One region of the Brevibacillus choshinensis genome, then DNA from elsewhere that is predicted to be linked to it. Evidence: riboswitches for the same ligand, from Rfam matches in the RefSeq annotation. Region 1 holds a riboswitch; each other region holds the start of a gene.
The links. A riboswitch is a leader RNA that binds a small molecule or an ion and turns the genes downstream of it on or off. The one in region 1 is predicted to bind cobalamin.
Positions count from the first base shown of each region.

Region 2: linked by a shared signal. The riboswitch ahead of JNE38_RS26770 (energy-coupling factor ABC transporter permease) and the one ahead of JNE38_RS10660 (ABC transporter substrate-binding protein) in region 1 are both predicted to bind cobalamin.
Region 3: linked by a shared signal. The riboswitch ahead of cobO (cob(I)yrinic acid a,c-diamide adenosyltransferase) and the one ahead of JNE38_RS10660 (ABC transporter substrate-binding protein) in region 1 are both predicted to bind cobalamin.
Region 4: linked by a shared signal. The riboswitch ahead of nrdI (class Ib ribonucleoside-diphosphate reductase assembly flavoprotein NrdI) and the one ahead of JNE38_RS10660 (ABC transporter substrate-binding protein) in region 1 are both predicted to bind cobalamin.

Region 1 is NZ_CP069127.1:2,082,778-2,088,543, forward strand. It holds gene JNE38_RS10645 (ABC transporter permease) at 1-757, shown strand, start outside; gene JNE38_RS10650 (alpha/beta fold hydrolase) at 785-1,567, opposite strand; gene JNE38_RS10655 (M24 family metallopeptidase) at 1,692-2,786, shown strand; cobalamin riboswitch at 2,800-3,000, shown strand; gene JNE38_RS10660 (ABC transporter substrate-binding protein) at 3,347-4,408, shown strand; gene JNE38_RS10665 (FecCD family ABC transporter permease) at 4,475-5,530, shown strand; gene JNE38_RS10670 (ABC transporter ATP-binding protein) at 5,527-5,766, shown strand, end outside.
Region 2 is NZ_CP069127.1:5,335,060-5,340,825, reverse strand. It holds gene JNE38_RS26785 (spore germination protein) at 1-943, opposite strand, end outside; gene JNE38_RS26780 (GerAB/ArcD/ProY family transporter) at 933-2,033, opposite strand; gene JNE38_RS26775 (quinone-dependent dihydroorotate dehydrogenase) at 2,179-3,267, shown strand; cobalamin riboswitch at 3,400-3,599, shown strand; gene JNE38_RS26770 (energy-coupling factor ABC transporter permease) at 3,733-4,494, shown strand; gene JNE38_RS26765 (energy-coupling factor ABC transporter substrate-binding protein) at 4,491-4,775, shown strand; gene cbiQ (cobalt ECF transporter T component CbiQ) at 4,772-5,575, shown strand; gene JNE38_RS26755 (energy-coupling factor ABC transporter ATP-binding protein) at 5,572-5,766, shown strand, end outside.
Region 3 is NZ_CP069127.1:1,226,940-1,232,705, reverse strand. It holds gene cbiB (adenosylcobinamide-phosphate synthase CbiB) at 1-542, opposite strand, end outside; gene JNE38_RS06600 (histidine phosphatase family protein) at 542-1,162, opposite strand; gene cobS (adenosylcobinamide-GDP ribazoletransferase) at 1,159-1,896, opposite strand; gene cobU (bifunctional adenosylcobinamide kinase/adenosylcobinamide-phosphate guanylyltransferase) at 1,893-2,438, opposite strand; gene cobD (threonine-phosphate decarboxylase CobD) at 2,439-3,542, opposite strand; gene cobO (cob(I)yrinic acid a,c-diamide adenosyltransferase) at 3,542-4,090, opposite strand; cobalamin riboswitch at 4,217-4,431, opposite strand; gene JNE38_RS06575 (hypothetical protein) at 4,550-5,590, shown strand.
Region 4 is NZ_CP069127.1:3,132,769-3,138,534, forward strand. It holds gene nrdF (class 1b ribonucleoside-diphosphate reductase subunit beta) at 1-703, opposite strand, end outside; gene nrdE (class 1b ribonucleoside-diphosphate reductase subunit alpha) at 759-2,843, opposite strand; gene nrdI (class Ib ribonucleoside-diphosphate reductase assembly flavoprotein NrdI) at 2,830-3,189, opposite strand; cobalamin riboswitch at 3,340-3,538, opposite strand; gene JNE38_RS15805 (ACT domain-containing protein) at 3,730-4,245, opposite strand; gene JNE38_RS15810 (hypothetical protein) at 4,283-4,612, opposite strand; gene mnmA (tRNA 2-thiouridine(34) synthase MnmA) at 4,639-5,745, opposite strand.

The sequences.
Region 1 (5,766 bases):
AGTCGTCGCCCTGTTCGCCCCGATGATCGCACCATATCCTTATGATGAAGGCGAGCTGGTGATGAAGAACAAACCGCCTTCAGGAGAACATTGGTTTGGCACCGACTACAACGGGCGTGATGTGTTTAGCCGTGTGGTTTACGGGGCGCGCATTTCCCTGTGGGTAGGGACCTTTTCCGTGATCGGTTCAGTCATCGCGGGGACCATCCTGGGGCTGCTTGCCGGATATTATGGGAAATGGGTAGACACGATTATTTCCCGCATCTTTGACATCATGCTGGCATTTCCGAGCATTCTTTTGGCGATCGCGATCGTGGCGATTCTCGGGCCCTCTCTGCAAAATGCGCTGCTGGCGATTGCGATCATCAACATCCCGACTTTTGGACGTCTGGTTCGTTCGCGCGTGCTCAGTCTGAAAGAAGAAGAATTTGTCATGGCGGCACGGGCCATCGGGATGAAGGATTCCCGCATTCTGATGCAGCACATTCTGCCAAATAGCCTCGCTCCGATCATCGTTACCGGTACGATGGGAATTGCGACTGCGATCATCGAAGCGGCTGCTCTCGGCTTTCTAGGTCTGGGCGCACAGCCACCTGAGCCTGAGTGGGGGAAAATGCTGTCCGATTCCCGCCAGTACATCCAAAAAGCGCCATGGACCGTTATTTTCCCTGGCTTGTCCATCATGCTGACTGTTCTCGGCTTCAACTTGATCGGGGATGGCTTGCGAGATGCACTCGACCCGAGGATGAAAAACTAAAACGAAACAAAGCAGCTTCGGGAGGGATCATGACCCTCCCGTTTTTGCGTAGGTGAACTCACGGCACAGCCGATTTAGATCAGCGGCAGCCTTGGTCACGACTTGATGGGCAACACCTGGAATCATGGCCACTTGAGCCTGCGGCAATCCTTTGCTGAGCAGCTGGCCGTAAGCGTGCATGTGTTTGTCTAGCTCCCCATAAACGAGGAGTGTAGGCACATGGACCTCTGGCAATCTTTCGGTGCAGTTGTAAGCGTGACCTGCCGTGTAGAGCTGTTTTAAGGTAGCGGCGTCCGTCAGGGAGGCATGCGTGATCCATTCCTCTCGGAGGTCAGGGTCATCGATATGAGACGAAGCGATGCTTCTGGCGAGGAGGGGAACGCCATGCATGCTCGCCATGGTTTGCGCCATGTAGAAGCGGCCGTGCAAATAAAAATCGTTCACCTCTGAATAGGCGCCCACCAAAATCAATCCTTGCACTTCGGCCGGAAAACAGAGCGCATAAGCGAGTGCGATAGAGGCACCCTGCGAATAGCCGAGGATAAAAGGGCGCTCAAGACCCAGCTCATTCATGAGGGCGTGCAAGGTCTGTGCGAGATCCTCGATCGAATAAGGTGTAGGGCGCGGGCTGCTCTGACCATGACCTGGCAAATCGGGTATCACTAAGGTGTACGAATCGGCGAGTGGCCGTTGGAAGCAGAAGTTGATCGACCCGATGCATGGCGCATGCAGACAGAGGAGCGGGGGACCTTCGCCCAAGATCAGGGCAGTCATCTGATCTCCATTTGGTAGTGTGATCGCTTGATTCATGAACCTATTCTCCTTGTAAATAATAATTACGATCTCAGCGGAATTTTTCCAAAATAAGCTGTTTTTTTAAAGCCGAAAGTGGTATTCTCGCATTAGAATATATGGAGAAGGCTAGGTGACGAGAATGTTCCAAGAACGCATTTCGAAGCTGCATGATTTCCTTATCAAGCAAGGGCTTGACGCTGTGTTGATCACCTCTCCCAAGCATGTGTATTACCTGACCGGTTTCTTTACAGATCCTCATGAACGTTTTCTGGGCCTGATCATCCCGGCAACGGGAGAACCATCCCTGATCGTTCCTGCTCTCGACAGGGAAGCAGCAGCCGCGGCTTCTTCCGTCCAAAATATTTTCACCCACACGGATACACAAAATCCTTATGAAGTGTTAAAGCAAACGCTTCCAGGAAATTTGAAGTCATTAGGTATTGAAAAAAGCCATATGACCGTAGAACGCTACGAAGCAATGGGTGAGGTCGTAGGGGCTTCCCGTTACGTAGATGTAGAAGAGCCGTTGCGCGAAATGCGATTGATCAAATCGGCTGACGAAGTAACGCGCATGAAGCATGCCATTCAATTGGTAGAGGATTCTTTGAGCGAAACGCTGAAAAAAGTGAAGCCAGGCGTAACAGAGATGGAGCTCGTAGCGGAATTGGAGTTCCAAATGAAGCGACTGGGTGCAGAGGGTCCCTCCTTTACGTCCATGGTTTTGGCAGGCGAAAAATCCGCTTTGCCGCACGGAAAACCAGGTACGCGAGAAGTGCGAGAAGGCGAAGTTCTGTTGTTTGACATCGGAGTAGAGGCTAACGGTTATGTATCCGATATTACACGTACGTTTGCAATCGGCGAGATCAGTGAGCAGCTCCGCGAAATCTATGAAACGGTGCTGGCGGCCAACGAAGCGGCCATCGCTGAAGTTCGTCCGGGCGTGACGTTCGCTCATCTCGATCAAACTGCGCGAGACGTGATCTCCGCAAAAGGATATGGCGAGTACTTCATGCACCGCCTGGGCCATGGCCTGGGAATGGATGTCCATGAGTATCCTTCCGTCCACGGGCAAAACCAGGAGAAGCTGCGCGCAGGCATGGTATTTACCATCGAGCCGGGCATTTATGTGCCGGGAGTAGGCGGAGTACGCATTGAAGACAACGTGCTCGTGACTGAATCCGGGATAGAAGTCCTGACGCAATTCCCGAAAAAACTGACAGTGATCGGTTCATAGACGAGTACTTAAAAGTGAATAGGTGTTTGATGGTGCTGGCTGAACGGAAGTGTGTTCAACCAGCTTAAAAGGGAAGTCCGGTGAAAATCCGGCGCGGTCCCGCCACTGTAACGAGGAGTTCTTTGCGAGAAACCACTGTTCCGCTGCTGGAATGGGAAGGGAGCAAAGAATGATGAATCGGAGCCAGGAGACCTGCCATGAAACCATGTACAATCGACTCACGCGGATGGGGACGATGTGGAACGTACAGTAGTAGGAATGGAAAAGGCGGACTACCGTCTATTTTATTTGCTTTGCTCTGTCCACATTTGTAAGGCATCTCCCGATTGCGCATGGGAGGTGCTTTTTTGTTTGTACCAGGCTAAGCGCAACATACCGAGACTTGTGCCATTTGGGTGAAAACACCTATGTAGCCAAGTTTCTCAAGCGGGAAAGGGGGGAGTCTAAAAAGATTTTGCCAACAGAGGAAAGAGAAGATATAGTAAAATGGAGATAAAACGTAATCATTACGATTTAAGTGATTGATTCCATGAAACCGACAAAAAAGGAGAGAGAAAACGATGATAAAACCAAGAAAGGGTAAGAATCGTTGGGAAAAAAACGGGTGGGCAGCTATTCTGTGTGGGCTCGTTCTTCTCGTGAGTGCATGCGGTTCTCCGGCATCCTCCGGGCAAGGCTCGCCTAAAACGCAAGGACAAGCGGCAGCATCCTCTACGGATGGAGCTTCACAGCAAGCAGGGGCTGAATTGGTCAAACCTGTGACCCTTCAAAACAATGGCAGGGAAATGAGCTATCCAATAGCGCCGGAAAGAGCCGTCACATTGAATCAGCATGTAACGGAAGTCATGCTGGCGCTTGGGTTGGGAGACAAAATGGTCGGAACCGCCTACCTCGATGATGAGATTCTTCCGGAATTCAAAGAGGCTTATGACCAAATACAGGTACTGTCCGATAAATACCCGAGCAAGGAAGTGTTGATGGCAGCCGAGCCAGATTTCGTATACGCAGGCTGGAAAAGCGGTTTTGGCGACAAGGGAGTAGGCACGATGGAGGAATTGGAGAAGGCGGGGATCAAATCCTACTTGCATGAATCGTCCAACAAGCCAGGGCCGACCGTAGACGATGTCTTTGCAGATATTCACAATATCGGACGTATTTTTCGTGTGGAGAATCGGGCTAACGAGCTGATTGGCGAGATGAAAGCAGAAATGGAACAAACCACGAGCAAACTGGGGACCGTGGAAAAGCCATTGAAGATATTTGTCTATGACAGCGGAGAAGAACAGCCATTCACTGCAGCGAATAATTACATGACTGCTTTGATTCGCATGGCTGGAGGCAAGAACATTTTTGATGATATCCAAAAGGGCTGGGCTGATGTGAGCTGGGAAGAAGTGGTGAATCGCAATCCTGACGTCATCATCATTGTGGACTACGGGGATAAAAGCGTGGAACAAAAGCGTGAGCTGCTTTTAAACAAACGAGAGCTTGCGGATGTATCCGCGATTCAACACAAAAGGCTGATGGTCCTTCCAATGTCAGCGGCTTCGGAAGGTGTTCGTGCACCGATGGCACTACATATCCTAGCAGAAGGTCTGTATCCGGAGAAATTCAAGAAATGAGAGCGGTCAAAGCCCAAAAAGCAGTGGCAGTAGCTACCGAATGGGCAGGCCGAGGGGGGATGAGATTTGAATAAGACGAGCTTATCTGTGCTACTTCTCGGATTGATCCTAGCGCTCCTTGCTTCCATCACGCTAGCCATCACACTAGGCTCTGTGGATGTTCTTCCGGGTACCGTCTGGGGAATCGCGCTGTCTCAGGTTCCGATTGCAGGGGAATGGGTACACGTGGATTGGACCCGTGCTGAGCAAACCATCATCTGGGATATTCGCACTCCCCGCGTCCTGCTGGCTGCCATCGTAGGCGCAGGGCTGTCAGTGGTAGGAGTCGCGATCCAATCATTAGTCCGCAATTCGCTGGCAGATCCGTACATTTTAGGCGTTTCCTCCGGAGCTTCCGTTGGGGCCACTCTGGTCATTCTCTTCGGGGCCTTTAGCATGTACGGTCAGTACGCATTGTCTATGGGAGCTTTTCTCGGTTCGCTGTTCTCAATCCTGATGATCTTTTCGCTTTCTCGGATGGGTTGTCAAAATTCGACGGTCCGGTTGCTCATGGCAGGGATCGCTGTCTCCGCTATTCTTTCGGCAATCACGAGCCTGATCATTTTTTCGGCTCCGAACGAGCACGGGATACGCTCTGTTCTGTTCTGGATGAGCGGAAGCCTGGCAGGAGCAAAGTGGGAATATTTGACCATTCCTTCCCTGATCGTCCTCCTGTGTCTCGTGGTTTTACTCGCGCATTACCGCTCGCTCAATGCCATGCTGATGGGCGAGGAGTCGGCGAGCACACTCGGGGTGAACACTGTGCGATTTCGCAAGCTACTCCTCGTCATCTCGGCCCTTTTGACAGGCTTCATCGTAGCCATCAGCGGCGCCATCGGATTTGTAGGTCTGATGATGCCCCATATCGTCCGTGTCATGGTCGGCTCTGACCACCGCAGGGTATTGCCGGTAAGTGCCTTGCTCGGCGCCAACTTCCTGATATGGGCAGATGCATTCGCGAGGCTCTCATTCGCACCGGAAGAATTGCCCATCGGCATCATTACGGCTTTGTGCGGCGGGCCGTTCTTCATCTGGCTGATGCTGCGCAGCTCCTACTACTCGTTTGGAGGTGGCGGGCGATGAAGCTAGCGGCAAAGGATATCAGCATCTCCCTGGGGAACGAACAGATTATTCACGACATTTGCCTGGAAGTTAAGGCAGGCGAGTTCGTGGGGCTGATCGGACCGAATGGGAGCGGCAAATCGACGCTGCTCAAAAGCATCTATCGGGTCTTAAAGCCTGTTGCAGGGCGGATTTTTCTGGACGGAGATGACTTGTATCAGCTGGCACCACGGGAGAGTGCACGGCGCATGGCAGTG
Region 2 (5,766 bases), 2.9 Mb from region 1:
ATTCCATGGGGGCGGAGAAGGGGAGGCCTTTTCGCCCTTGGGTAATCGTCGCCAGCAGCTGAAATGGAAACTCCTCGATGTTGTAAGCGGACAGGGCGATCCAGAAGCCAGGCAAAAAAACGGAGATCCAGATGCCCCCGAGACGGAGGATGCGTTCCAGCCACACATAGCCAACGGGGTATTGGTCGTCCTCGGGGGACTTGATCAGCTCCAGCAGTGTGATAGGAGCGATGATCGCTACCGGTGACCCGTCAACGATGACCACGGCTTTCCCTTGCATGAGCATAAAGACGGTAAAATCCGGTCTTCCACTATAATCGACAAGGGGAAAAAGGGAGTAGCTCTGATCGCTGAGCTTTTGCTCCAAAATGGCACTGTTGATGATCTTTTTTTCACTGCAGCTGAGCAGACGCTCGCGGATGGTGTCGACGATGTCAGGAGGCGTTCCGTCGCGCATGTAGAGAAGAGCGACCTTGGTACGGGAGCGAGTGCCGATCGTAAAAGGCTCACAGGCGAGTGAGAGCGTACGCATCCGTTTTCGGATGAGCGCGATATTCGAAGAGAGGTCCTCGATAAATCCATCGCGAGGACCTTTAATGGATACTTCCGTATTGGCTTCTTCGGGCGTGCGCTGGGGTCGACTGGATATGTCCCAGGCGAATGGCGGGCCTTCTCCCAGAAACAACAGTAAATCCCCGGCAAACAATCGATCGACCCACTGATCCTCATCGTCCAAAAGGAAGGAAATCGGGAGCGCTCGAAGGTCACCTTCGGACAAGCGGCTGTCGAGCTGCGGAATCACAACCTCTTGCAAATGCCGAAGGTCGACGAGTCCCTGGCAGTACACGAGGAGCATGGGTTGATCCTCTTTTGTAACAAAGCGCATCAAAACAACATCGCCACAGTGAGAAAACAGTCTCTGAAGTTGCTCCTCACGCGTCATGTTCAGCATTCCCCTCTCTTTTGCGATTCCACAAGGCGATGCCGGCGATTGCGAGCGTAAGAAGAATAGTGATGAACATATAGAGCGGATAGTACAAATGGGTTAAAAACCCGACGAATTGCATGTCGCTGAAAGGGAGGCTGGTAATGACAATCATGCTGATTCCCAAGACGAAAAGCACAACGGAGCGAGACTTTGGTGTATGCACCTCCAGAATCTCTGTCAGCAGCAGCAAGCAGAGTGAGATGCGGACGAATGAGCCGGACAGCCACTGGAAAATCGCAAAAAACTCCATGTTCTCGATATCTTTTCCAATCGATAGCAGGCGCCATTGTTCAAAAGCGGGGAAGCGCTGCCTCGAGGATTCAATCGGACCGAACTCGGCGATGGCTCCGGTGAGCGGACTCAACGTAAGAATAATCACGATAGCGATCATCGCGAGGTAATGAACGAGTCTTAGCGGTTTCCTCACATGATGCTGAAGCAATAAAAGGAGCACCAATTCGCAGAAGCCTCCGCCAGCATAAATCATTCCTTCCCAAATGGGGGCAATGCCATGCTGAAAGACAGGGAGCAAAAGGCTGTAATCTTTTTTGGGCACGTTTCCAAAAGCGACAAAGAAACCCAGTATCGCTACGATGGGAAGCAGGAGTGCTGCCGTAATCCCTAGCGGGGCAATTCCTCCGAAGGCAGCGATGATGCAGATGCCCATCAACACGAGAGCCGTAAACCACTCTGGGGTTCGTGGCAGGTAGTTCACAGTTGTCCATGTTTGTGTATCGATTAGATGTACGAGTGCCATCCCATATATAGAGATCAGGAGCGGAATGAGGATGAGGTAGCTGACAAATTTTCCACTCGTACGCCGTAGCCATTGATGTAAGGATTGCTGGTGAAGACGGTTGTTGATGAATGAGAGAATGCAGGCCCACACAATAAACGGAATGGAGGCTAGCAGGACACTCAGCCATGCATCGCGTTTGGCGGAGCTGAGCAACAGGGGAATGACATTGACGTGGTTGGTGATGCCCACCGTCAGCATCATCGTCATGATCGCCTGACTAATTCCGATTTTCCCGTCCACTTTCATTTAGGTGCATCGTCACCTCCATATTGGCGGTACTGCTAGGATTTGCCTGCCCACTTGGAAATATGTATCAAGGATAAAGGTTACCCGCCCTCTGAAAATATGGTATTCTACTATGAGGTAAAACGGAGTGAGGAGTGCAGCCAAGATGTATCAGCTTATACGCAAGTATCTGTTTCAGCAGGACCCTGAAGAAATTCATGAAAAGACGATTCACGCCCTGAAGCTGGTAGAGGATTCCGCTCCGGGCAAATCTTTATTGAAAATGATCTACCAACTGCGTGACGAGCGCCTGGAGACGAAGCTGTGGGGCCTCAAGTTCCCGAATCCGGTCGGCTTGGCAGCAGGTTTTGACAAAAATGCAGAAGTGTATCACGCGCTTGGTGCACTTGGATTTGGTTTTGTAGAAGTGGGAACCCTGACGCCGCAAGGACAGCCGGGAAATCCCAAGCCGAGACTGTTTCGCTTGGCCGAGCATCAGGCGGTGATTAACCGGATGGGCTTTAACAACCTCGGAGCGTATCTGGCTTCCCAGCATCTGGTGGACTTTGCGTATTCCGACGTGCCGATCGGCATTAACATCGGGAAGAACAAGGTCACGCCGAATGAGGAAGCTCCCAGCGATTACAGCAAATGCCTGGACATGCTGTACGCGTACGGCCATTACTTTGTCATCAACATCAGCTCGCCGAATACTCCGAACTTGCGTGATTTGCAGGAAACGGAGAGCCTGCGCGTACTCATTCGCGCCGTGCGGGAAAAAGCGGCGGAAATGGAAATGCGCGGTGTCAAGAAAAAGCCGATTCTCCTGAAGGTGGCGCCAGACATGTCGGACGAGCAGATGCACGACGTGGTTCACGCAGCCGTGGAGGAAGGCATCTCCGGCATCATCGCCACGAACACGACCTTGTCCCGCGAAGCTGTCGAGGGCCATCCGAAAGCAGACGAAGCTGGCGGCCTCAGCGGCAGACCGCTGACAGAGCGTTCCACGGCTTGGGTGAAGCAGATTTATCAGGAAGTGGGAGACAAAGTACCGATCGTAGGCGTGGGCGGTATTTTCACGGGAGAAGATGCCTATGAGAAGATCCGTGCAGGCGCGAGTCTCGTTCAGGTGTACTCCGGCATGATTTATCAAGGGCCGGGAATCGTGAAGCAAATCAATAAGAAGCTGCTGAAATTGATGGAGCGAGACGGTTTTTCGCACATCGGCGAAGTAGTGGGTGTAGACGCGAAATAACAGCCATGGCAGGTGGAATACCGAGCCGATGATTCCCGCGGGGGTCATCGGCTTTTTTGTTTCTTTCCAATTGTTCTCTTTTTCTGCCTGTTGAAGTATAATGTTGATGGACAATCAGGAATGTCCGAGAATGACATATTGTTGGCATTAGGTGCCTGTATGATGTGTAAGACGCATACGGGGTAACAGGGAATCGGGTGAAAGTCCCGAGCGGTCCCGCCACTGTAACCAGGGAGTTCTCTTTGATAGCAATCCACTCATAGATGTATGGGGAAGGACAGAGAGCGCGCAGATCTGGAAGCCAGGAGACCTACCTATCAGCCACACCTGGGAACCTTCGCGGAAAGGAGAGGTGGATACGAGGCAATATGGCTGAATCGCAGTCTATTGTTTTGTGTACGCAGATCTCATCCAATTTGGGGATGGGATTTTTTTGTTTGGATGAAAAAATGGGGAGGTATGGTCATGAATCGCTCGAGATTAGTGTCCAGCTGTTTGCTGGTTGCGGGTTTTGTCCTCTATTTCATGCTGAATGAACCGCAGACAGGACACGCCATGCATATTATGGAAGGATATTTGCCGCTCTCGTGGGCCTTGTTTTGGTGGGCAGTCTTCCTGCCGTTTTTTATTTTGGGTGTCCGCTCGATCAATAAAATCGTCAAAGAGCATCCGCAAATGAAGCTGCTCTTGGGTGTATCGGGAGCGTTCGCTTTCGTCCTTTCCGCATTGAAAATCCCTTCAGTGACAGGCAGCAGCTCTCACCCGACGGGTACAGGACTCGGAGCGATCATGTTCGGACCGCTCGCGATGTCGGTGCTCGGCAGTATGGTTTTGCTGTTCCAAGCGTTATTGCTGGCACATGGCGGCTTGACCACGCTGGGGGCGAATGCCGTGTCGATGGCAGTCGTGGGCCCGATGGTCGCATATGCAGTCTATCGTCTGATCGCAAAGAGCGGCAAGCAGCGTCTGGCCGTTTTCGCAGCAGCAGCACTGGCGGATTTGGCTACCTATGTCGTGACATCGCTTCAGCTGGCATTGGCATTCCCCGCTGCCAGCGGTGGCGTTCTCGCTTCCTTTGCCAAATTTGCCGGGATATTTGCCATCACACAGGTGCCGCTTGCCATCAGCGAAGGGCTGTTGACCGTACTCGTATGGAACTGGCTGCAAGCCTATAATGCGAATGAATTGGCGCAGCTGCGCTTGCTGAAACGGGAGGAATCGCTGTGAAAAAAGGAATGAACTGGCTGTTACTGCTGGGAGTCGTGGTTCTGGCGGCTATGCCGCTGTTGTTCATCAAGGATTCCGAGTTTGGTGGAGCGGATGGTGCGGCAGAAGAGGCGATCAAAGAGATTGCGCCTTCCTATGAGCCGTGGTTCCAGCCGTTTATTGAGCCGCCAGGAGGCGAGACGGAGAGTCTCCTGTTTGCTGTTCAGGCTGCGCTTGGCGCGGGTGTTGTCGGCTATGCAGTAGGGGTCTACAAGGGCCGTACGGATAAAGCGAAGAAATGAACTGGCAGCAGCTCGATTCTCTATCCTACCAAAACCACCTGAGGCACCTGCCGCCTGCTCACAAGCTGTCATTCGGCGGTGCGCTGCTTTTGCTGGTGTTGACTGGACATTCGTTTGTACAGCTGCTCGTGTTTCTGTGGATGGGGGTGTGGGTGGTTCGATATGCCCGCATCCCGCTCCGGAACCATCTGCTCTTTCTTGTGCTCCCGCTTTCTTTTTTTATAGCGGGATTGCCCGCGCTGCTGTTTGAACTGGCCCGCAGCGGGTCGGGGGCGATTCCAGCCGATGCCCTGATCGCATGGGATGTGGGGGCGTATGTCCTTTTCGTGGCGCCTGCGTCCGTTGCCCGGGCGCTGGAATTGTTTTTTCGGGTCATCGGGAGTTTATCCTGCTTCTCGTTTCTGTTGTTTACGGTTCCGTTTGCTGAGATCCTGCAGGTCTTTCGCAGGATGGGATTGCCACAGATCATCACCGATCTGTTGATGATCATGTACCGCTTTATTTTCGTGCTGCTCGACACATCCTATCAGCTTTGGATGGCGCAGCGCTCGCGTGGAGGACATCAGGGCTTCCGTGCACTATTGCGCGACGTCAGTATGGTGGCGAGCCAATTGTTTGTCCGGGCGATGCGCAAATACGAGTCGCTTTCCATGGGCATCGCGGCCAGAGGGCACGGAGACAGCTTTCATGTGCAAAGTCTTCGCGTTCACGCTCGCTCCCCGCGATACGAGTGGGAGTCTGTGCTCGGCTGCATCATATTGGTTCTGCTAGAGAGCCTGATAGGAGGTTGGCGGTTTTGACACTGCTGGAATTTTCAAATCTGCAATACACCTATCCGGGCGGTCAGAAGTCCGTGCTGAATGGAGTGAGTCTGGGGATCCCTGAAGGCAAGAAATGCGTCTTGCTCGGTCGCAACGGCTGCGGCAAGTCGACGCTGTTTCTGCACGCAAACGGACTTCTCCAGCCGAGCCGGGGACAGGTCCTGTGGAGG
Region 3 (5,766 bases), 860 kb from region 1:
AGCGTGTTGGCTGCCCGATAGGCCATCGCCAGAGGTGCCCCTCCTATGGCCGCGTAAATCAGGGGAGAGACGATCGCGTCCACGATGTTTTCCGCTACCGTTTCCACCGCTCCCCGGCAAATGTCCGATTCATCCAAACGTTCGGTGTCGCGGCCGACCACCATGGATAGCGAACGCCTCGCCTGCGTGAAGTCGCCAACCGCCAGATGTCTCGCAATCTCAAGCCCTGCGTCCGCCAAGCCTTTGGTCGCGATCGTCGTCGATATCAGCCAGGCACTCAGCACCCAGCCAAGCAGCGGATGAACCCGCGCCGCCGCCCACACGATCAGCCATACGGCAAGGTAGCTGCCGGATACGATCAAGAGTGGAAACAGCAGTCCGGCAATTTTCAAATGCTCTTCCCTCTTGATGAGGGTGCGGATGACGCGCTCCAGCCGCGTAATCCACCAGCCGATGATGACGACCGGATGCGTCAGCCCCCGCGGTTCACCCACCACACGGTCGATCAGGTAAGCCGCTCCCAATATCAATGCCTCGTTCATCATGATCCTCTCTCGTTCGTCAGAGATTGCTTTCGAAAGCGTTGTCCGTCCCATTCCACGACAAGGACCTCTCCGTTCTTCAAGCCTTCTGTCTGCCAGTAGCGGCTGGGATCCTGCATAAGCCACTCCGCCTGGAACCAGCGGATGACGCCGCCGTGTGTAACGATAACTGCCGTGCCGGCCGGCTCACCCGAATCCATCCCCTTCAGCAATCCGCGCAGCCATTGATCCACGCGCCCGCCTAGCTCACGCAGACTTTCTCCGTTTGGCGGTGCGTACGTGAACGGATCGGCGTACCAGCGCGTGGCTCGTTCGTTATCCTTTTCCATCAACTGTTCGTATGTAAAGAGCTCCCAATCCCCAAAGGACAGCTCGCGCAGTGCGGGTACGGTCACCAGCGGGACTTTCCAGCCAGCCGCTAGGGGCTCTGCCGTCTGCACGCAACGCCGCAAATCACTGGAATAGAGCGTAACAGGAGTCTCTCCCACGCGTGCCAACCGTTTTGCCAGCTCGCCGGCCTCACGCAGGCCCGTCTCATTCAAAGCAACATCGCTATGTCCCAAATACCGCTTTTGCCGATTCATATCCGTCTCGCCATGGCGTATCCAAAGCCATCTCATGCCCACCAGCTCCCAGCGAGGACGAGCAGCATGACCGCCTCGCTGCTCTCGATCACCGCTCCATAGCAGTCTCCGTTAAGACCGCCGAGCTTGCCTGCCACCTCGCGTGAAAACCACAGAGCAAACAGCAGCGACACCGCGATCGCAGCCACCGCTGCCCACCCGCCGAGCAGCCAGCCCGCAGCAAGCAAGACGGCGTAACCGAGCCAGATCGACAGGGAGGACAGTCCTTCACTGATGCCCCTCCCGATGCCTTTCTCAGCGGATATGTACGGCCAAAAGCGGATCGCGAGGAGTACATGCGTCCTCGCTGCGAACGGCACGAGGAGCAGCAGTGCCCACTCCAAGCGAGCCAGCTCAGCCAGGGAAGCCGCTTTGAGCAGCAGTAGCAGGATGGCCGCCAGTACCCCCATTGCTCCGACTCGGCTGTCCTTCATGATCGCCAAGACCTGCTCGCGGGGACGACTGCTGCCCAGACCGTCTGCCAGATCCATCCAACCGTCCAGATGAAGGCCACCTGTGATGTACACCCATATCCCGAGCGTCAACACGGCAGCCAGCAGAGGGCTGAACAAGTAAAGGGCTGCTTGGTTAATGGCACATAGCAACAGCCCGATGACAATGCCCACTGCCGGATACCAGTTGACGCTCTTTTTCCATGCCGTCTCCGAAGGCTTTAGCCACGGCACCGGGATTCTCGTAAAAAACGATATCGCATGCCACAGCGCGCTCATCCCTTGATCCTCCAGGGAATTCCGGCCATAATGGCATAGACCGTATCAGCCTGCCGAGCTGTCAGCTGATTGACATCCCCCAGCACATCGGCAAACCAGCGCCCCAGCCTGCTCATCGCGACTCCGCCCAATCCGACCTCGCTGGTGACGGCAATGACGGTTTGGCTTTGTCCAGCTTCGGCCACGCCCGCCAACCATTCTTTCGCATCCCGCACGATTTCCTGTGTAATCGATTCGCTTCTCCATTCTGGCTCCGGCACGCTCATCAACCGGTTGCTCACCCACGTGGAGAGGCAATCGACCAGCACCACCTCATAACCGGCACTGGCGGCACGCACGTCGGCGAGCTGACCAAAAGCCTCGACACATCCCCAATGAGCGGGTCGGCGGGCCTGATGCTTCTCGATCCTCGCCGTCATCTCTTCGTCCCATGCTTCCCCTGTCGCTACGTAGATCACGGAACCGCTCGTCTTCTCGGCCAGTTCCTCCGCAAAGCGGCTTTTTCCGGAGCGTACGCCTCCTGTCACCAGGATCAGACTCACTTACGCCCACCTCCCGTCGCACCAGACATCGCGCAGGGCTTTCACCAGCCGTTCATTTTCCTTTGGACCGCGGACGGCGATCCGCACATCATGCGCAGTCAAGCCCGGATACATGGCACAGCTTCGGATCAGGATTCCTTTTTTGCCGAGGAGCGCTTGCAATTGCTCGGCGGTCTTAGAGGCCGGCGAACGCATCAGCAAAAAGTTCGCTTCCCCCGCCCAGACCTTCCAGCCGAGCTCATCTCGGATAAACCGGGTGAGGTAGTCACGTTCGAAAGCGATCAACTCGCGCGTCTTTTCCTCGTATGACTGCTCTGCAAGGCAAAGCACCCCTGCCCGCAGCGCCAATGCATTGACGCTCCAGCTCACCTGCTTTTCGCGCATGCGGCCGATCACCTCGGGATGTGCGATCGCGTAGCCGAGGCGCAGTCCGGGTATCGCGTACATCTTGGTCATCGATCGCATGAGGATGACGTGCGGAAAGCTTTCTAACCGATCCGCCAATGTAAACTGCCGCTCCTCCTCCACAAAGTCGAGAAAGGCTTCGTCTACGACCAGCCACGTCTTCGTCTGCTCAGCCCAGTCCGCCATTTTCAAGAGCTCATCCTGCTGGTACAAGACGCCTGTCGGATTGTTCGGTGAGCCTACGAAGATCAGATCGGCTTCTTCAAACAATCGATGCAGATCTCCCATATCCGGCTTGTATCCATTCTCTTCCACGCCGTAGCAGCCGACGACTCGTGCGCCGAACTGGGTGGCGAGCTGCGCGTATTCGGAAAAACACGGATAGACCACTCCGACCGTCTGCGGCGCGAGACCGAGAATCGCGATTGCCATCGCTTCTGCCGCTCCATTTGCAGACAGCAGCCATGACTGTGGCAAACCGAGGCGATCAGCCAGAGCCTGACGAAACTCACGGTGCCCAGGGTCCGGATATCTCGTCACTTCTCCGATCGAATCGACCAGCATCTGTCTGACACTCTCCGGCATCCCGAGCGGATTGATGTTGGCGCTGTAATCGAGGAACTCGCCTGGGGCCACGCCAAACCGCTCAGCCGCTGTCAGCAGGTCACCGCCATGCCCGAAGGTTTCCAGCACGCCCATCAGAATTCCACTCCCAACACAGCGGGGATTCCTTCATCGTAGTAGTGCTTGATCGGCTTCATCTCTGTCACCAGATCAGCCATGTCCATGATTTCCTGCTTGGCGCTTCGGCCCGTAATCACGAGGTGAATATGCTTCGGCCTGCTTTGGATCGTCTCCAGCACATCCGCAAGGGGCAGCACGTCATCAATAGGAAAACGGTCGATGGCCAGCGCGTTGTTCAGCTCATCGAAAATGACGACATCGTAGCCGCCGCTGAGCAGCTGTTCCTTCGCATAGTCCCACGCTTCCTTCAAGGCAGCGCGATGCTCTTCCGGCGTCTTGGTCCAGGTAAAGCCAATCCCCTTTTGCACGATCTCAATCCCGATTTTGTCAAAGACGAGCTTTTCCCCGTAGGTACGTTCCGGCGACTTGATGAACTGCACCATCAGCACTTTTTTGCCCCGACCCGTAGCCCGTACAGCGAGCCCGAGTGCAGCCGTTGTTTTTCCCTTGCCGTCTCCTGTATAGACCAGCAGCAATCCTCGTTTGGCGTCTTGTTTATTCATTGTGAATCCTCCCGCAAATCAATAAATAAAAAACGCTTCGTTCTCCCTCAAACATGAAAGGAAAACAAAGCGCGGATGGCAATCAAGCAACGATCCTCACCTCTTCCTTTGACCCGAAGGAAATCAGTGCACACACAAAAACAGGCAGGTCTCCTGGCTCGAGGATCATCACCCCTCTTCTCCTTCCCGCTCCCTATTGGGCAGTGGATGGCTGACGCCGTGAAGATGGGCTCCTCTCTTACAGTGGCGGGACCGCGTTGGCATTTCACCAAACTTCCCTTTTAACCTTGCTCCTGCAAAAGGATTTCGCAGAAACAAGGACCTGTTTGTACTAACGTATTCAATTGACGCTGTCTTCTATGACAAGCACTTGCTTTAATAATAGCAAATGCCTGTGGGGATTCAAGCAAAAGCTGGGAAAATGGTTAGGATATATCTTCCAAATAAGGAGTGAGAAAGTTGGCGGAATCATGTAAGAATCTGTCTCGTATTCGGGCTGTCTGGATGGGATTGCTCATGGTGGCCTTGCTGTTTGCGTACGTGCCGGCACAAGCAGCGGAAAAAATAGAAGTGCCGGTGAAGCTGACGGTGTTATCCGAGGAAGGTGAGCCCAAACTCGATGATGAAATCACCATCGAAGCTGTCACAGAAAAGAAAGGAGACTATTACGAGGCCTTTTTCACAAATGTCAAAGAGTCTGCTGAGACTAAGATCGTAGACGGTCATTATGTTTCGAGAGTGACTTTCCAAGCGGAATACATCGGGGAAAAGACTTTTGACTATTCCATTTCCATGCATGGAGAAGGGCAAGCATGGGTCGGCCACGCATCCGTGACCATCCGCGTCAAAGACAACATGCCTGGAGTCATTCCAAGTGTGGATTCTGGTTTCGTGATCTCCCCGTCTAAGAATCTGATCGTCGGACAAAAAATCAAATTTACCGTGACTACGCCCTACAAAGGGGAAATAACAAAAGAAGGGAATTTTCACTTTTACTCCATGAACTCAGTGGATGACACGCAAAAAGTCGAGCAAGTCCGCACCGTACGCAGAGGAAACTTTTATGTAACGACCGGCTACTTTACGCCGAAAATACCGGGAACGTATATGCCTTTCTTTTTCAATAAGATGCAGGATGAAAAGACAAAAGAAGTATGGGAGGGTATAGGATTCTACAAATTCGAAGTCAAAGAAAACCCCACCATCGCCGTCTCCCTCTCCCCTAACACGGCTTATATGAAAGCAGGGGAAGAAATCTATCTGACTGTCACTTATCCCTTGAACAAGGATTCGGGTTCCTCCGAGCACTACATGTCGTGGAACAATCCGAGCGTAGTCCAGTTCATCGGTACCTACGATGACGACCTTCGCGGATACAAATACATCTACCGCTTCAAGCCCGCGAAAAAGGGAACGTACACCCTCGAAGTCAGCGTCAAGCAAGACTCGAGCGGCCAAATACGAGTAGGCAAAGCAAAAACCAAAATCTACGTTCGTTAGAAAAAAACGATGAAAATGCAAAAAAGCGAGTGCCCCGCAAGCTGTCCACGGCTTGAAGAGGCACTTTTTTCATGTACTCCGACTCATAATTGCAGAAAATTAAATATAATTACAGTTTACTAAAAACCCTTTTTCCGCTACGATATTTCCTAAAGTCGCCCAATTCTTTCAAACAA
Region 4 (5,766 bases), 1.0 Mb from region 1:
ACGCCTCTTCGTTACGCTGCAGCTCTTGCAAAAGCTGGTGCAGCTCTTCCTTGCATGCTTTCTGCTCATTGACAGTCAGACGTTGAAACACTTCTTGCGCCAATACCCCGACGTACAACCCGTGAATGCTCTCGTCCCGCACGATCAGATCGATAATTTCACCACTGCTGGTCATCTTTCCTTGCCCGGCCAAATAGAGCGGATAAAAGAAGCCGCTGTAAAACAGATAGCTTTCCAAAAAGACCGATGCCACCATCGCCATATAGAGATCTTTTTGCGTCTCGATTTCCTGATACCGGCTGGAAATCAGCTTCGCTTTCAATTGCAGGCGGGGATTTTGCTCCACCCAGCTGAAAATCTCATCAATTTCTTCCGTCGCAGCCAGCGTAGTGAAAATGCTGCTGTACGATTTGGCGTGGATCTGCTCCATCATGCCCATGAAGGCGAGTACGGCTTTTCGCTGCAAACCGTCCACGTGCTCCATGATTTTCGGCATTCCCACCCCGCCCTGTACGGTGTCGAGCAGCGTGAGTCCACCTAGGACCTTTTTATAGGTATCTCGCTCTGCAGCGCTCAGTTCCATCCAGGACATTTTGTCGTCCGAGAGCGGAATCTCATCGTCAGTCCAAAACTGCATAATGTTTTGGTTCCAAAACGTCATTGTAAAATCATCATCTGGCCTGTTCCAATTGACAGCTTTCATTGCGCGTTCCTCATCCCTTTTTGCTAGTCCTGTCTCTATCTCTTGCCCCGCCAGGTTATACCGCGCAGCTGATGCACTCTTCGACGGTCAAGTGCTTGGTACGTGTATAGTAGAGCGACTTCAGACCTTTTTTCGCCGCGTATATATAGTAGCGTGCCAGCTCACGCGTGGACACGTTGCTGTTTACGTGCAGGACGGTCGATATTCCCTGGTCGACATGCTCCTGAATTTCTGCGATCAGATCGATGACCTTGAACTGATCGATGACGTACGCAGATTTGTAGTAAAAATAGTTCTCTTGTGACAAGTACGGCATCGGGTAGTACGTCGTCGAGTTGGCGTAGGTTCTCGTTTCGATATGCTCCACGATCGGCATGACACTGGACGTCGCATTCTGAATGTACGAAATGCTTTGCGTAGGTGCAATGGCCAGTCGATACGCGTGATACAGCCCGTACTGCTGGACGTTTTGCCCCAGTGCTGCCCAATCCTCAGGTGTCGGAATATGCATACCTTCAAAAAGCTCCTTGGCTCGCGCTGTTCGTGGCTGATAATCGTTAGACACATACTTTTCGAAATAGGTGCCTTTGGCATACTCCGATTTTTCAAATCCAAGGAAGGTGATTCCTCTTTCTTTGGCAATCTCCATGCTCTTTTCGAGCGAATAAAAGTTCATCATCATGAAGAAGGTTCGGGCAAAATCTCTCGCTTCTTCGCTCTCGTACGCGATCTTGTTCTTTGCCAGATAGCCGTGCAGGTTCATCGCGCCCAAGCCGACCGAATGCAGTTCGCGATTCGCCTTTTGCACGCCTGGAGCATTCTCGACAGCTGTCATGTCACTCACAGCAGTAATTGCCTCGATCCCCTCGTGAACGGACTCGCGAATCATTTTTTGCTCCATGACGTTCACGATGTTGAGGGATGCCAGGTTGCAGCTGATGTCTCGGCGGATGATGTCCATTTCCCCATAATTCGTGATCGTGGATGTATCCTGCAGCTGGAAGATCTCCGTGCACAGATTGGACATTTTCACCGATCCGATATCCTTGAGTGCGTGGTTCTTGTTGGCATTGGTCTTATTCATGATGTAAGGATAGCCGGATTCGAGCTGGATCATGGCGATTTTGGTGAGCATCTCTCTCGCGCTCATGATCGTCTTTTTCTTGACGCGGTCATTGGCCAGCAGCTCTTCGTACATCTCGTCCATGTTCATGTCATCCAAATGCATACCGTACTCCTTGTAAACGGAATAAGGAGCAAAGATAGTCAAAGGCTTGTTCTCTTCTGCCAGCTTGTAAAAAGCATTCGGAACTATGAGGCCGATCGACAGCGTTTTGATCCGTGATTTTTCGTCCGCATTGATTTTTTTGCAATCGAGGAACTCATTGATGTCCCAACCAAAAATGTTGTAGTAGGCTGCACCGGAACCTTTGCGTTGTCCCATCTGGTCTGCGTAGGAAAAAGCGTCTTCGAGCAGCTTGAGTACCGGCATGATGCCCTTTGCCGCTCCTTCCACTCCCTTGATCGGTTCACCGCGTCCCCGCAGCTTGGACAGATTCACGGCGACACCCCCGCCGATTTTGGACAGCTGCATGCAGGTCCCGAGTATGTAGTTAATCGAGTTGAGAGAATCATCCATCTCCAGCAGGAAGCAAGAGACCATTTCTCCGCGACGGCTTTTCCCTGCGTTTAAAAACGTCGGAGTCGCTGGCTGCAGACGTTGATCCATCATGGAAACCGTCAGGCGCTTAGCCCGTTCAAAATCTCCCTGTGCCAGGGAAAGGGCTACGACGGCTACGCGATCTGGATATTGTTCGAGGTAGGTGGACTTGTCGTCCGTTTTGAGTGCGTAGTCTTTATAAAATTTTGAGACGGCCATGTAAGAGGCGAATTGAAACGACGCTTCCTTTGCCAATCGGAATACTTCATCCACCTGCTCTACCGTGTACTTCTCATACACATTCTCGTAGTAGTCGTTCTGGATGAGATAGTCCATTCTTTCCTTGACGCTGCCAAAGGTCATCGTGCTGGCTTCCACTTCACGAAGGAAGTCCTGTACCGCTTCTTTATCCTTGGCCAATTGGTAAAAACCATCTTCGCCTCGTTGCATGAGTTCGTTGTTCAGTTCAATATGCCGCAATGCTGGCCACCCCGTTCGTAAAATGTTCTACATCTCGGCCGGTACCGGATAATTCAAATTTGGAGATCACCGGAACGCCGTATTGATGGGCGATCGTATCGGCGCTTTTCGCGAAGCTCGTCCCCCAGTTGCGATTGCCGCTAGCCGAGACGCCTTTCATATACCTGTGATTTCGCTGCAAAAACGAAGTGACTTTTTCGGGAACCTGACCAAATCCAGTCGTATATGTAATTAAAACGAACGGTTCCTCAATGGTCATCTGCTCATCAATCTCCACACTCGGAAGATTGAGCTTGTTTACAAATCTTCGAACATTCCCTGTCTTGGAATCGTATGCGATGAGCATAGGTCCCCTCATCCTTTCATCCCTGATGCTGCAAAAGAAAAGCGCATTCGACGGTAAGAATGAAAGTCGAATGCGCAAAAAATCCACTGATCTTTCGACTCGCTTAGGCGAATCGAGCGCTCCGACACCTTTCCTATCTCCCGTAGGTTCCCTAGTGTCATTGGGTAGGCAGGTCTCCTGGCTCTAGGATCGTCACTTCATTTCGCCTTCCCAATCTTGTCGATCAGTGGCACATCTTCGCAAATGGAGCTCCCCTGTCACAGTGGCGGGACCGCGTCGGATTCACACCGACTTCCCTATTAAGTCTGCCAATATTTTGTGGCTAGACACCTATCCGCATCAATATGTAGTTGGTAGAACTTACTTTACATCAAGATATCGTAGCAGTCAATAGAGAGAAGAGAGTTTTAGGAAACAAGATTCCAAGAGAATGTGCAAAACCAGCGGAATCCTGCTTTGTCAAATCTTGTAGAATCAGGGAAAAACAGAAAACCGCCCGCGAGCTTGCGGACGGTGCGCAATTCCATAACGGTAATCCATTTATTGAAGAGTAACGACTTTGGTGATTTGAGGCAGTTCCTCGATCGCCGTAACCACGGAAGGGGTAATTTCTTCATCTGTCACTGAGACAAGCAAAGCGTTTTTCCCTTTCTGCTCCCGAGACACATTCAGCTTGGAAATGTTGATCTCGTGATCTGCCAATTTCCGCGAGACGTCATAAATCACGCCTGGGTAGTCCACATGGTGTACCAAGAGACCGTGTGCTCCTGGCGGGATGCGGCATGCACAGTAATTAATCTCACTGATATACACCTCCCGCCAGTCTTGGGCAAAGGTGTACTTATTGCTGCCTACGCGCAGGACTGCCAGGTGATTGGCATACTCACCCGAGCTGTGGGTTGCAGAAAGCCGCACACCAAAGCCCTCGTTAAGCAGGTGGGCAATTTCATCCTTGTTTTCGTGAGCTAAAATGCTCAGAGAAGCCCCTGCCAGATTTGGTTCAATCCGCTGGATGAGCTTCGCAAGCTCGCGAAGCCCTGCAAGTTTTTCGGTCATGATCAACACTCACTCTCCCAAATTACGTTTCACTTGGTTAGGGAAGGATCCATTCCTCCGGCTCTTTGAGGATGGAAGAATGGTTTTCTGAACGATACCAAGCGGTGAACGGCTGCCCATCTTTCGTATAGTCGATTTTGTAGATGGTGTTTCCTTTCCCGCCACGTTCGAATGGACTTTCGTCTAAGGGTACAGCCGTGACGCCACCCGCAACGATCACACCGCCTTTATCCTGAATCACTTGCTTGATAATAGCCATATGCTCTTGTCCTGTTGTTGACATGCCCTTGAATGCTACAAATCCCAGCAGGAGCGCTCCTGCTAAAAAGGAAACGATCAAGACTTTAGACTTCTTCGCTGGATCCACCGTACTACCCCCGTCAATCTCTCGTTCTATTTGTCCATCAGGGTGACTTGATCAATCGTGCCTCCACCCAAGCAGATTTCTCCGTCGTAAAACACGACGGCTTGCCCAGGTGTCACCGCTTTTTGTGGTTTGTCGAATACAACCTCGACAGTATTGCCTTCCCGCAGATGTACAGTAACGCCTTGATCTGGTTGACGGTAGCGGAATTTGGCCGTACAGCTGAATGTCGGTGCCGGTTTCTTATCGCTGACCCAGCTCACATCGGTTGCGATCAGGCTGGTAGAATAGAGTCGCGGGTGATCCGAGCCTTCTCCCACGATCAGTACATTTCGTTTCAAGTCTTTATCGACAACAAACCAAGGCTGCCCGCTCTTTCCATGACCTCCGCCGATGCCGAGGCCCTGACGCTGTCCCAGCGTATAGTACATCAATCCGTCGTGATGGCCGATTACGGTTCCCTCAACAGTCTCAATGTCGCCCGGTTTGGCAGGCAGGTAGTTTTGCAGGAACTCGCGGAAGTTGCGTTCGCCGATAAAGCAAATACCGGTACTGTCTTTCTTTTTTGCCGTAGCCAATCCCGCTTGTTCCGCAATTTCCCTTACCTTTGCCTTGGGAAGGTGACCAATCGGGAACATGGTGCGGGACAATTGGTCCTGACCCAGAACATTGAGGAAGTAGGTCTGATCCTTGTTGTTATCGACTCCGCGAATCAGCTTGTACTCTCCATCTACTTCCTTCACTTGCGCATAATGGCCGGTCGCGATGTAATCCGCGCCAAGATCCATGACTTTGGACAGCAGTTCTCCAAATTTGATCTCCCGGTTACACATGACGTCCGGGTTTGGGGTGCGCCCCCGTTTATATTCATCCAAAAAATACTGGAATACTTTATCCATGTATTCTTTTTCAAAATTGACTGTGTAGTAAGGAATGCCGATTTGTTCACAGACGCGCCGGACGTCCTGGAAGTCATCTTCCGCCGTGCAGTGGCCGAATTCATCGGTATCATCCCAGTTTTTCATGAAGATGCCGATGACGTCATATCCCTGTTGTTTGAGCAGGTAAGCCGTCACGGAGGAGTCGACGCCGCCGGACATGCCGACTACGACGCGTGTATCTTCTGGTCGTTTCATGGTCTAGCTCCTCTTTTTTCA